2 regions of the Streptomyces sp. NPDC091371 genome follow, and region 2 is predicted to be linked to the other one. Evidence: riboswitches for the same ligand, from Rfam matches in the RefSeq annotation. Region 2 holds a riboswitch; the other holds the start of a gene.
The links. Region 2 has a riboswitch for cobalamin ahead of AB0O21_RS04390 (energy-coupling factor ABC transporter permease). Riboswitches for the same ligand answer to the same signal wherever they lie in the genome.
Positions count from the first base shown of each region.

Region 1: another riboswitch for cobalamin. It lies ahead of metE (5-methyltetrahydropteroyltriglutamate--homocysteine S-methyltransferase); the one in region 2 lies ahead of AB0O21_RS04390 (energy-coupling factor ABC transporter permease).

Region 1 covers NZ_JBFBFP010000008.1:228,889-233,819, forward strand. Annotated here, with positions in the region: gene aceB (malate synthase A) at 1-814, shown strand, start outside; gene AB0O21_RS12715 (3-hydroxybutyryl-CoA dehydrogenase) at 811-1,683, shown strand; cobalamin riboswitch at 1,704-1,924, shown strand; gene metE (5-methyltetrahydropteroyltriglutamate--homocysteine S-methyltransferase) at 2,090-4,408, shown strand; gene AB0O21_RS12725 (oxygenase MpaB family protein) at 4,529-4,931, shown strand, end outside.
Region 2 covers NZ_JBFBFP010000002.1:336,363-341,293, forward strand. Annotated here, with positions in the region: gene AB0O21_RS04375 (ATP-binding cassette domain-containing protein) at 1-575, opposite strand, end outside; gene cbiQ (cobalt ECF transporter T component CbiQ) at 572-1,321, opposite strand; gene AB0O21_RS04385 (energy-coupling factor ABC transporter substrate-binding protein) at 1,324-1,839, opposite strand; gene AB0O21_RS04390 (energy-coupling factor ABC transporter permease) at 1,836-2,516, opposite strand; cobalamin riboswitch at 2,546-2,741, opposite strand; gene AB0O21_RS04395 (flavodoxin family protein) at 2,845-3,558, shown strand; gene AB0O21_RS04400 (hypothetical protein) at 3,572-4,078, opposite strand; gene AB0O21_RS04405 (hypothetical protein) at 4,260-4,454, shown strand; gene AB0O21_RS04410 (ABC transporter ATP-binding protein) at 4,575-4,931, shown strand, end outside.

The sequences.
Region 1 (4,931 bases), on a different contig from region 2:
GATCCTCTACGAACTGCGCGAACACAGCGCCGGACTCAACGCGGGCCGCTGGGACTACCTCTTCAGCCTCATCAAGACCTTCGGCCACCGTACGGACTTCCAGCTGCCCGACCGCGCCAAGGTCACCATGACCGCCCCCTTCATGCGGGCGTACACAGAACTGCTCGTCCGCACCTGCCACAAGCGGGGCGCACACGCCATCGGGGGCATGGCCGCCCACGTCCCCGGCAAGGACGCCGAGGCCAACGCGGCGGCCCTCGCCAAGGTCCGCCTGGACAAGGAACGCGAGGCCGAGGACGGATTCGACGGCTCCTGGGTCGCCCACCCCGGGCTCGTCCCCGTCTGCCGCACCGTCTTCGACGGGGTGCTCGGAGCACGGCCGCACCAGCTCGACCGGCTGCGCGACGACGTCCGCGTCACCGCCGCCGAACTGCTTTCGGTGCGGCGCGTCTCCGGTCCGCCCAGCCCCGAAGGCATCCGCGCCAACGTCTCCGTCGCCCTGCGGTACTTCGACGCCTGGCTGCGCGGCAGCGGAGCCGTCGCCCTCGACGGGCTGATGGAGGACGCGGCGACCGCCGAGATCGCCCGCGTACAGCTCTGGCAGTGGCTGCGCCACGGCACGGCCGACCCCGAGGAAGTACGGGAGCTCCTCGACACGGAGTGCGCCGCGCTCGCGAAGGCGCGGCCGGACGCCAGGGTCGCCGAGGCCCGCGCCGTGTTCGAGCGCAGCACGCTGGAACGGGACCTCCCGGCCTTCTTCACCCCCGACGCGTACGCCCGCCACCTGGTCCGCCGCCCCGAGGTCCGCTCATGAGCACCGCCATCCGCAGGGTCGGCATCGTCGGAGGCGGACAGATGGGCGCCGGCATCGCCGAGGTCTGCGCCCGCGCCGGCCTCGACACCGTGGTCTGCGAGGCCGACGCCACCGCCGCCCGGACCGCCCGAGAACGGGTGGCCGTCTCCCTCGAACGGGCCGTCCAGCGCGGCAAACTGGACCGGCTCACCGCCGAGGACGCCCTGGCCCGGCTCGTGTTCACCGGCAGCCTCGACGAACTCGCAGACCGGCAGCTCGTCATCGAGGCCGTCGTCGAGGACGCGGCCGTCAAGACCGAGGTCTTCGCGGCCCTCGACAAGACCGTCGAGGACCCGGCGGCGATCCTCGCCACCAACACCTCCGCCATCCCCGTCATGCGCCTCGCCATGGCCACCGGCCGCGCCGACCGCGTCGTCGGCCTGCACTTCTTCAACCCCGCACCCGTCCTGCCGCTCGTGGAGATCGTCAGCTCGCTGCACACCACCTCCGAGACACTCGACACGGTCGATGCCTTCGCCCGCGACACCCTGGGCAAGACGGCCGTCCACTCCCAGGACCGGGCCGGCTTCGTCGTCAACGCCCTCCTCGTCCCCTACCTGCTCTCGGCCATTCGGATGGCCGAATCCGGCTTCGCCACCGCCGCCGACGTCGACGCGGGCATGGAGCTCGGCTGCGCCCACCCCATGGGCCCGCTCAGGCTCGCCGACCTCATCGGGCTGGACACCGTCACCGCCATCGCGCAGTCGCTGTACGAGGAGTTCAAGGAACCCCTCTACGCCCCGCCCCCGCTGCTCCAGCGGATGGTGCAGGCGGGACTGCTGGGCCGCAAGAGCGGCCGCGGGTTCCACACGTACGACCGGGACCGATGAGGGGCCCGGTGGTGCCGCTAAGCTGACCCGCAGCAGCTGGTTCGCCCCGTCCGCCAGACGGGATGCGTCGTAAGAGGGAACCCGGTGGGAATCCGGGACTGCCCCGCAGCGGTGAGCGGGAACGACCGCCGTCATACGCACTGGGCCCGTACGGGTCTGGGAAGCGACGGCCAGTAGGTGTCTGCCCGAGTGGCCGACGTGCCCGCAAGTCCGAAGACCTGCCCGTTGCCCGCGCACGCCCTGCCGTGCGCGGACATCCCGGTGACCTCGTGGGCGGGTCGGCGAACACAACGGACGGTCGTACGGCGCTTGAAGCGCGCCGACGGACCGTCCTGTTCCGCCATCCCTTCGCGCTCCGCGTCCCGTCACCGGGGCCCATGGAAACGTGCTCGCGAAGGAGAGTTCCGTGACAACCGAGTCCGCAGCCGCGGCAGTACGGGCCACCGTGTACGGCTACCCCCGCCAGGGTCAGAACCGGGAACTGAAGAAGGCCGTCGAGGGGTACTGGAAGGGCCGCGTCAGCGCCGGCGCGCTCCACGAGACCGCAGCCCACCTGCGCCGGACGAACTGGCGGCAGCTGGCCGACGCCGGCATCACCGAGGTCCCGACCGGCGACTTCTCGTACTACGACCACGTCCTCGACACCAGCGTCATGGTCGGCGCGGTCCCGGCCCGCCACCGCGCGGCCGTCGCGGCGGACGCGCTGGACGGCTACTTCGCCATGGCGCGCGGCACCCAGGACGTGGCGCCGCTCGAAATGACCAAGTGGTTCGACACCAACTACCACTACCTGGTGCCGGAACTCGGGCCCGACACCGTCTTCACCGCCGATTCCGCCAAGCAGGTCGCGGAGCTGACCCAAGCCCGCGCGCTCGGCCTGGCGGCCCGCCCCGTCCTGGTCGGGCCGGTCACCTACCTCCTGCTGGCCAAGGCCGCCCCCGGGGTGGCCGACGACTTCCGGCCGATCACCCTGCTCGACCGGCTCCTGCCCGTCTACGCGCAGGTCCTCGCCGATCTGCGCGCCGCCGGAGCCGAGTGGGTCCAGCTGGACGAGCCCGCGCTCGTCCAGGACCGCACCCCGGCCGACCTGGGTGCGGCCGCCCGCGCCTACCGCGAGCTCGGCGGCCTCACCGACCGCCCCAAGCTGCTCGTCGCCTCGTACTTCGACCGGCTCGGCGAGGCGCTGCCCGTGCTGGCGAAGGCGCCGGTCGACGGACTCGCCCTCGACTTCACGGGCCGGGCCGCCGCCAACCTCGCCGACCTCGCCGCCGCCGGCGGCCTGCCCGGCAAGCGGCTGGTCGCGGGAGTCGTCGACGGCCGCAACATCTGGATCAACGACTACGAGAAGTCGCTCGCCACCCTCGGCACCCTCCTCGGACTCGCCGACCGGGTCGACGTCGCCGCCTCCTGCTCCCTGCTCCACGTACCGCTGGACGCCGCCGCCGAACGGGACGTCGACCCGCAGATCCGCCGCTGGCTCGCCTTCGCCCGCCAGAAGACCGCGGAGATCGCCACCCTCGCCCGCGGCCTCGCCCGGAGCACCGGTGCCATCGCGGCCGAACTCGCCGCCAACCGGGCCGACCTGGCCTCCCGGGCCAACTCCGCGATCACCCGCGACCCGGCCGTACGCGCCCGGACCGCGGCCGTCACCGCCGCCGACGGCCACCGCGCGCAGCCCTACGAGCAGCGTGCGGCCGCCCAGCGGGCCCACCTCGGCCTCCCGCTGCTGCCGACGACGACCATCGGCTCCTTCCCGCAGACCGCCGAACTGCGCACCGCACGCGCCGACCTGCGGGCCGGGCGCATCGACACGGCCGGCTACGAGGAGCGCATCGAGGCCGAGATCCGGGAGGTGCTGGCCTTCCAGGAGAAGGCGGGCATCGACGTCCTGGTGCACGGCGAGCCCGAACGCAATGACATGGTCCAGTACTTTGCGGAGCAGCTCACCGGCTACCTGGCCACGCAGCACGGCTGGGTCCAGTCGTACGGCACGCGGTACGTACGCCCGCCCGTCCTGGCCGGCGACGTCTCCCGCCCGGAACCGATGACCGTGCGCTGGACCTCGTACGCCCAGTCGCAGACGGACAAGCCCGTCAAGGGCATGCTCACCGGCCCGGTCACCATGCTCGCCTGGTCCTTCGTACGCGACGACCAGCCCCTCGGCGACACCGCACGGCAGGTCGCGCTGGCCCTGCGCGACGAGGTCGACGACCTGGAAGCCGCGGGCAGTTCCGTCATCCAGGTCGACGAACCCGCCCTGCGCGAGACCCTGCCCCTGCGGGCCGCGGACCACGCCGCGTACCTGGCCTGGGCGACCGAGTCCTTCCGCCTGACCACCAGCGGAGTCCGACCGGACACCCAGATCCACACCCACATGTGCTACGCGGAGTTCGGCGACATCGTCGACGCGATCAACGACCTGGACGCGGACGTCATCAGCCTGGAAGCGGCCCGCTCGCACATGCGGGTCGCCGACGAGCTGGCCGGCGCCGGCTACCCCCGCGAGGTCGGCCCCGGCGTCTGGGACATCCACTCCCCGCGCGTCCCCTCGGCCGACGAGGCCGCGGCCCTGCTGCGCGAGGGGCTGAAGGCCATCCCGGCGGAGCGCCTGTGGGTCAACCCGGACTGCGGCCTCAAGACCCGCGGCTGGTCCGAGACGAAGGCGTCCCTGGAGCACCTCGTCGAGGCCGCGCACCGCGTCCGCACGGAGACCGGAACGGCCTGAGGACCAGGGCGGGCACGGGGGCGTGCGCCCCCGTGCCCGCCCGTGGTGCGCTCCGCTCCCGGTAGCCTCCCCCTGCGCGCGGAGCGGCCGGCCCGCGCGGTGACCCGGAGGGCGGCTGGCATGCGGTGGACCACGGAGTTCCTGGACGCGTTGCGGCAGGAGGGGGACCCGTCGGCCGATGCCGTCATCGCGGACCTGGCCGCCGACGGCACCACCGGCCATGTCAACGCGGTGCTCCGGGAGTTCACCCGCAACGATCAGCCGATCCCGGACGGGCTGCCGGACTCGGTGCGCGACTACCTGACCGCCACCGACGCCCCGCCCGCCTGGGCGGACCCGGAGCGGATCGCCGGCGCGCACGCCTTCTTCGTCGACGACGGGGTGCACGTCGCCTCCGTCCTCTCGTACGGAGCCATGGTCGACTGCTACGCCGCCCCCGTCCCCTCCCGGCTCCTCGACCTGACCCACCGGCTCAACCAGCCGCACCGCCGGCTGGCGGAGACCTCGCAGTTCGTCCTGCACC
Region 2 (4,931 bases):
GTGGTCCCCGCCGTCCGCAGGCCCGCCAGGACGTCCAGCAGCCGTTCCTGCCCGTCCGGGTCCAGCCCGGCCGTCGGCTCGTCCAGGATCAGCACCCGCGGAGCCATCGCCACCGCCCCCGCGATCGCCGCGCGCTTGCGCTGGCCGTAGGAGAGGAGGTGGGTCGGGCGGTCCCGCAGCGACGTGATGTCGAGGGCCGCCAGGGCCGAATCGACGCGCTCGCGGACCTCCGCCACCGGCAGGCCCAGGTTCATCGGCCCGAAGGACACGTCCTGTTCCACCGAGGCCGCGAACAGCTGGTCGTCCGGGTCCTGGACCACCAGCTGGACCGCCGTCCGCAGCCGGGTCAGGCCCGCACGGTCGTACGTCACCTCCGCGCCGTCGAGGTGCAGCGCGCCCGAGCCGGGCCGCAGGCCGCCGCTCAGCAGCCGCATCAGCGTGGTCTTGCCGGAGCCGTTGCGGCCCAGCAGCGCCAGCGCCCGCCCCTCGGCGATCCCGAAGTCCACGCCGGACAGCACGGCGGGCCCGTCCTCGTACGCGTAGCCCGCGCCCACCAGCTCCACCAACGGCCTCACAGGTACAGCTCCTTCAGTACGAGGGTCACGGCCACCAGGGCCGCCAGCAGGGCGGCGGACCACGCCAGGAACCGCCAGGACAGCGTCGTCTGCGGCACGAGCACCCGCAGCGTGCCGTCGTAGCCGCGGCCCGCCAGGCCGGCCTGGAGCCGCCCCGCGCGGTCGAAGGCCCGTACGAACGAGGTCGCGGCGAGCCCGGCCACCGAACGCCAGGCGGCCGCCCGGCCGGTGTTCCCCAGGCGGGCCGCCTGGGCCTGGCGGATCCGGGCAAGGGAGTCGAGCAGCAGGAACGCGATCCGGTACATCACCAGGGCCACGTCCACCACCGGGGCCGGCACCCCCGCCCGGACCAGCCGGGGCAGCACGTCCGACACCGGGGTGGTGAAGGCGAACAGCAGCACGCCGAGGGAGGCCGCCGAAGTGCGCAGCAGCAGTTCGGCGGCGTGCCGGGGGCCGTCGGGGGCCGGCGCGACCCACCCCGAGGGCCCGCCGACCGCGAACAGCAGCGGCAGCGCCCCGGTGACGCAGAAGCCGAGCGGGATCCGGAAGGCCCGCCACAGCTGCCGCCCCGCCACCCCGGCGGGCCCGAGCAGCACGGCGAGCGTGGCGGCGGCCACCAGCGGCCCCCCGGGCCAGGGCGGCAGGCACACGGCGGTCACGGTGAGCCCGATCCCCAGCAGCGCCTTCTCCAGGGGGTGGCGCCGGCGCCAGCGGCTGCTGTGCGCGGCCGCGTCGATCGGCAGCACGGCTAGCGCTCCGCGCCGTCGGCCGCGGGCCCCGTACCCGGGTTCCGGCCAGGTGCGGTGCCGGAGTCGGCGGCCGGGACAGGTCCGGCAGCAGCCGGATCCGCGGCCGGCGTCGAGCCGGGGCCGACCGCCGGGCCCGCGCCCGAACCGGCCGGGCTCGCGGCCGCGCCACCCGCAGGGTCGTCTGCGTCGCGCGGGGTGCCCGAGCCCGCCAGGCCCGCGGCGGCGGCCTGGCGCCGGCCCGTGCGGAGGCCGAAGTAGTACGCCAGCACGCCCGCGCCCAGCGCCGCCTGGAGGGCGAAGAGCGCCGACTCGATCTCCGCGGAGGGGGGCTCGTACAGCGGGGTGAACCAGGGCTCGTAGTCCGGCTTCAGCTCGGTGATGGCGGCCTCCGCCTGCGCGTCGGCGCCCGCGAACGGCTCCTCCTTGCCCTCGCCGAGCCCCAGCGCGAGCGGGAGCACGGCGAGCGCCGCGACCAGGACCAGCAGCAGCGTGTTGATCTTCGCGTTCCTGCTCATCGGGCGGTCGCCTCCTTCAGCTTCGCGACGCCGAGGCGCACCAGGTCCGACCGGCTCGACCGCATCAGCAGCCGCATCACGAGCACGGTCAGCAGGCCCTCGCTCACGGCGAGCGGGAGCTGGGTGACGGCGAAGATCCCGCCGAACTTCCCGAGCGCGCCGAGGAAGCCCGTACCCGGGTCCGGGAAGGCCAGCGCCAGCTGCACCGAGGTCACGCAGTAGGTGACCAGGTCGGCGAAGAAGGCGCCGAAGAACACGGGCACCATCAGCGGCAGGTCGAGTCCGCGCAGCAGCCGGTAGACGGCGTAGCCCGCCCACGGCCCGGCGATGGCCATCGAGAAGACGTTGGCGCCGAGGGTGGTCAGCCCGCCGTGCGCCAGCAGCAGCGCCTGGAAGAGCAGGGTGATCGTGCCCAGCACCGCCATGACCGGCGGCCGGAACAGGATCGCGCCGAGCCCGGTGCCGGTCGGGTGCGAGCAACTGCCCGTCACCGAAGGGATCTTCAGTGCGGACAGGACGAACGTGAACGCTCCGGACGCCCCGAGCAGCAGCGTGCTCTCCGGGTTCTCCTTCACCTCGCGGGTGAGGGCGCGGACACCGTGTACGACAAAGGGGGCGGACGCGGCGCCCCAGGCGACCGCGTGCAAAGGGGGCAGGAACCCCTCGGCTATATGCATGAGTGGGGAAGACCTCTCCAGCACCTCGTGGATGGAATGCGCGCCCCGGCCGGTCTCCTGGCTCACGGGTACTGATGCCCGGGCTCCGCCTTCCCGGGGCCGTGCGGTCTCCCGCGCGGACCCAGTGGCTTCCCGCAGGAGTAGAGCCGGACTTCCCGATCACAGTGGCGAGGGCCGCACCGGTTTCCCACCGGTTTCCCGAACACCAAGGCCCACTGACCCTAGTCGGCCGCGCGGACCGGTACCAACCCGCCCCAAACCCGCGACCGACGCCCCGTACGGGCGCGGCCGGCTGGCGGGCCCGTACGCCGGTGCACAGGCTGAGGGCATGGCTGCCGAATACGACTACTCGAACCTCTCCGCCCTCTACGTGAACTGCACCCTCAAGCGCTCGCCGGAGGTCAGCAACACCGAGGGCCTGATCGACAAGAGCCGGGCCGTCATGGAAGCGGCCGGGGCCCGCACCTCGCTCATCCGCGCCGTCGACCACGACATCGCGACCGGCGTCTGGCCGGACATGACCGAGCACGGCTGGGAGAGTGATCAGTGGCCGGTGCTGTACAGCCAGGTCATGGACGCCGACATCCTCGTGCTCTGCGGCCCGATCTGGCTCGGCGACAACAGCTCCGTGATGAAGCAGGTCATCGAGCGGCTCTACGCCTGCTCCTCGATCCTGAACGAGCAGGGCCAGTACGCCTACTACGGGCGGGTCGGCGGCGCACTCATCACCGGCAACGAGGACGGCGTCAAGCACTGCGCCATGAACCTCCTCTACAGCCTCCAGCACCTCGGCTACGTGATCCCCCCGCAGGCCGACGCCGGCTGGATCGGCGAGGCCGGGCCCGGGCCGTCCTACCTCGACCCGGGCTCGGGCGGCCCCGAGAACGACTTCACCAACCGCAACACCGCCTTCATGTCGTGGAACCTCATGCACCTGGCCGCCCTGCTCAAGGGCGCGGGCGGCATCCCGGCCCACGGCAACCAGCGCTCCCTGTGGGACGCCGGCTGCCGCTTCGACTTCCCGAACCCCGAGCACCGGTAGCGGGGCCCTCCCGTCAGCGGGCGATGTCCACGACGAACCGCTCCGGGGAGTGCAGGGGGAAGGCCCGGTAGTACGGCAGCGTGTCGAAGGCGGCGCCGAAGGTGACGTACCCCTCGAAGTCGCCGGTCAGCGCGATGCCCTTGAGCTTGGGCAGGCTGATCTGCCGCAGCTTGGGTCCGAGGTAGACGTTCCCGCCCGCCTCGTCGTGGGCGGCGGCGGGGTGGAGGCGGATCTCCAGGAAGTACTTCCCGGGCAGCGGCACGGGCTTGCCGGACCCGTCGTAGACCAGCCGCGGGACGGGGGTGACGGTGGCCGTGGGGACGTACCCCTGGAGGTCGATGACGATCCGGTCGTACGTGGGGTGCCCGCCCCAGCGGGCGTTGACGACGAGCGGGGTCTGGGTGGTGGCCGTCGTGGCGGCGGTGGCGGCGGCGGCGGCCGGAGCGGCGAGCGAGAGCCCGGCGGTGAGCAGAACACCGGAGGCCAGGGCCACGATCCTGCGGAAGTGCGGGTGGTTCATGACGTCCCCTCGATTCGCGAGAGACGGGGACATGGGTGTCACTTCTGAGGACGCGGGGCGGCCTCGCGCGGTTCCGCGGGGGGTCGGTCGACGCATATGCAAAGGACATGCAATGGCCGGTTAATCTTCACGGCGTCGAAACATTTCGACGTTGAAGGCGACACACCTGAAGGAGGTTTGAATGTTTGCGAAGTTGAGCGACAAGCTTGTCGGGCTGGTGGTTCCCGAGGTCGAGGCCGCGGCCGTCACCTGTAGTGAGGCTCGTAACTACTGCAACGGCAACTGTCCGTTCTGGTTCTGGCGGCGCGCGCACTACATCACCTGCACCAACGGGGCCTCGTGGACCGAGTACGAGTGCTGCGGCTGCGGCTGCTGAGACGCCTGAGGTAGCCGCGCTGCTCGGATAGCCGCGGTACGGGGGTGTCGTGCCTTGACGAAGAGGGCACGACACCCCTGCCACGAGCCTATCCGATGAACACCTATCGAAATGTTGAATATGGAACACACAGTGACGGTCCGGGAGTTGGCCAAGCGGTACGGCGCCAAGGAGGTGATCGGCGGGCTGGACCTGGAGCTCGGTCCCGGCGTGACCGGCCTCCTGGGACCCAACGGCGCGGGGAAGACCACGCTGCTCCGCTGCCTGGCCACCGCCCTGACCCCGGACTCCGGACGGATCGACGTCCTGGGGCTGGATCCGGCGGATCCGGCCCAGCGCACCCGGTTACGCAGGCTGATCGGCTATCTGCCGCAGAACCCCGGGCTGTACCCGCACTTCACCGCGGCCGCCATGGTGGACTACATCGCCATCCTGAAGGAGATCACCGACCGGCGCGCGCGGAAGAGCGAGGTGCGG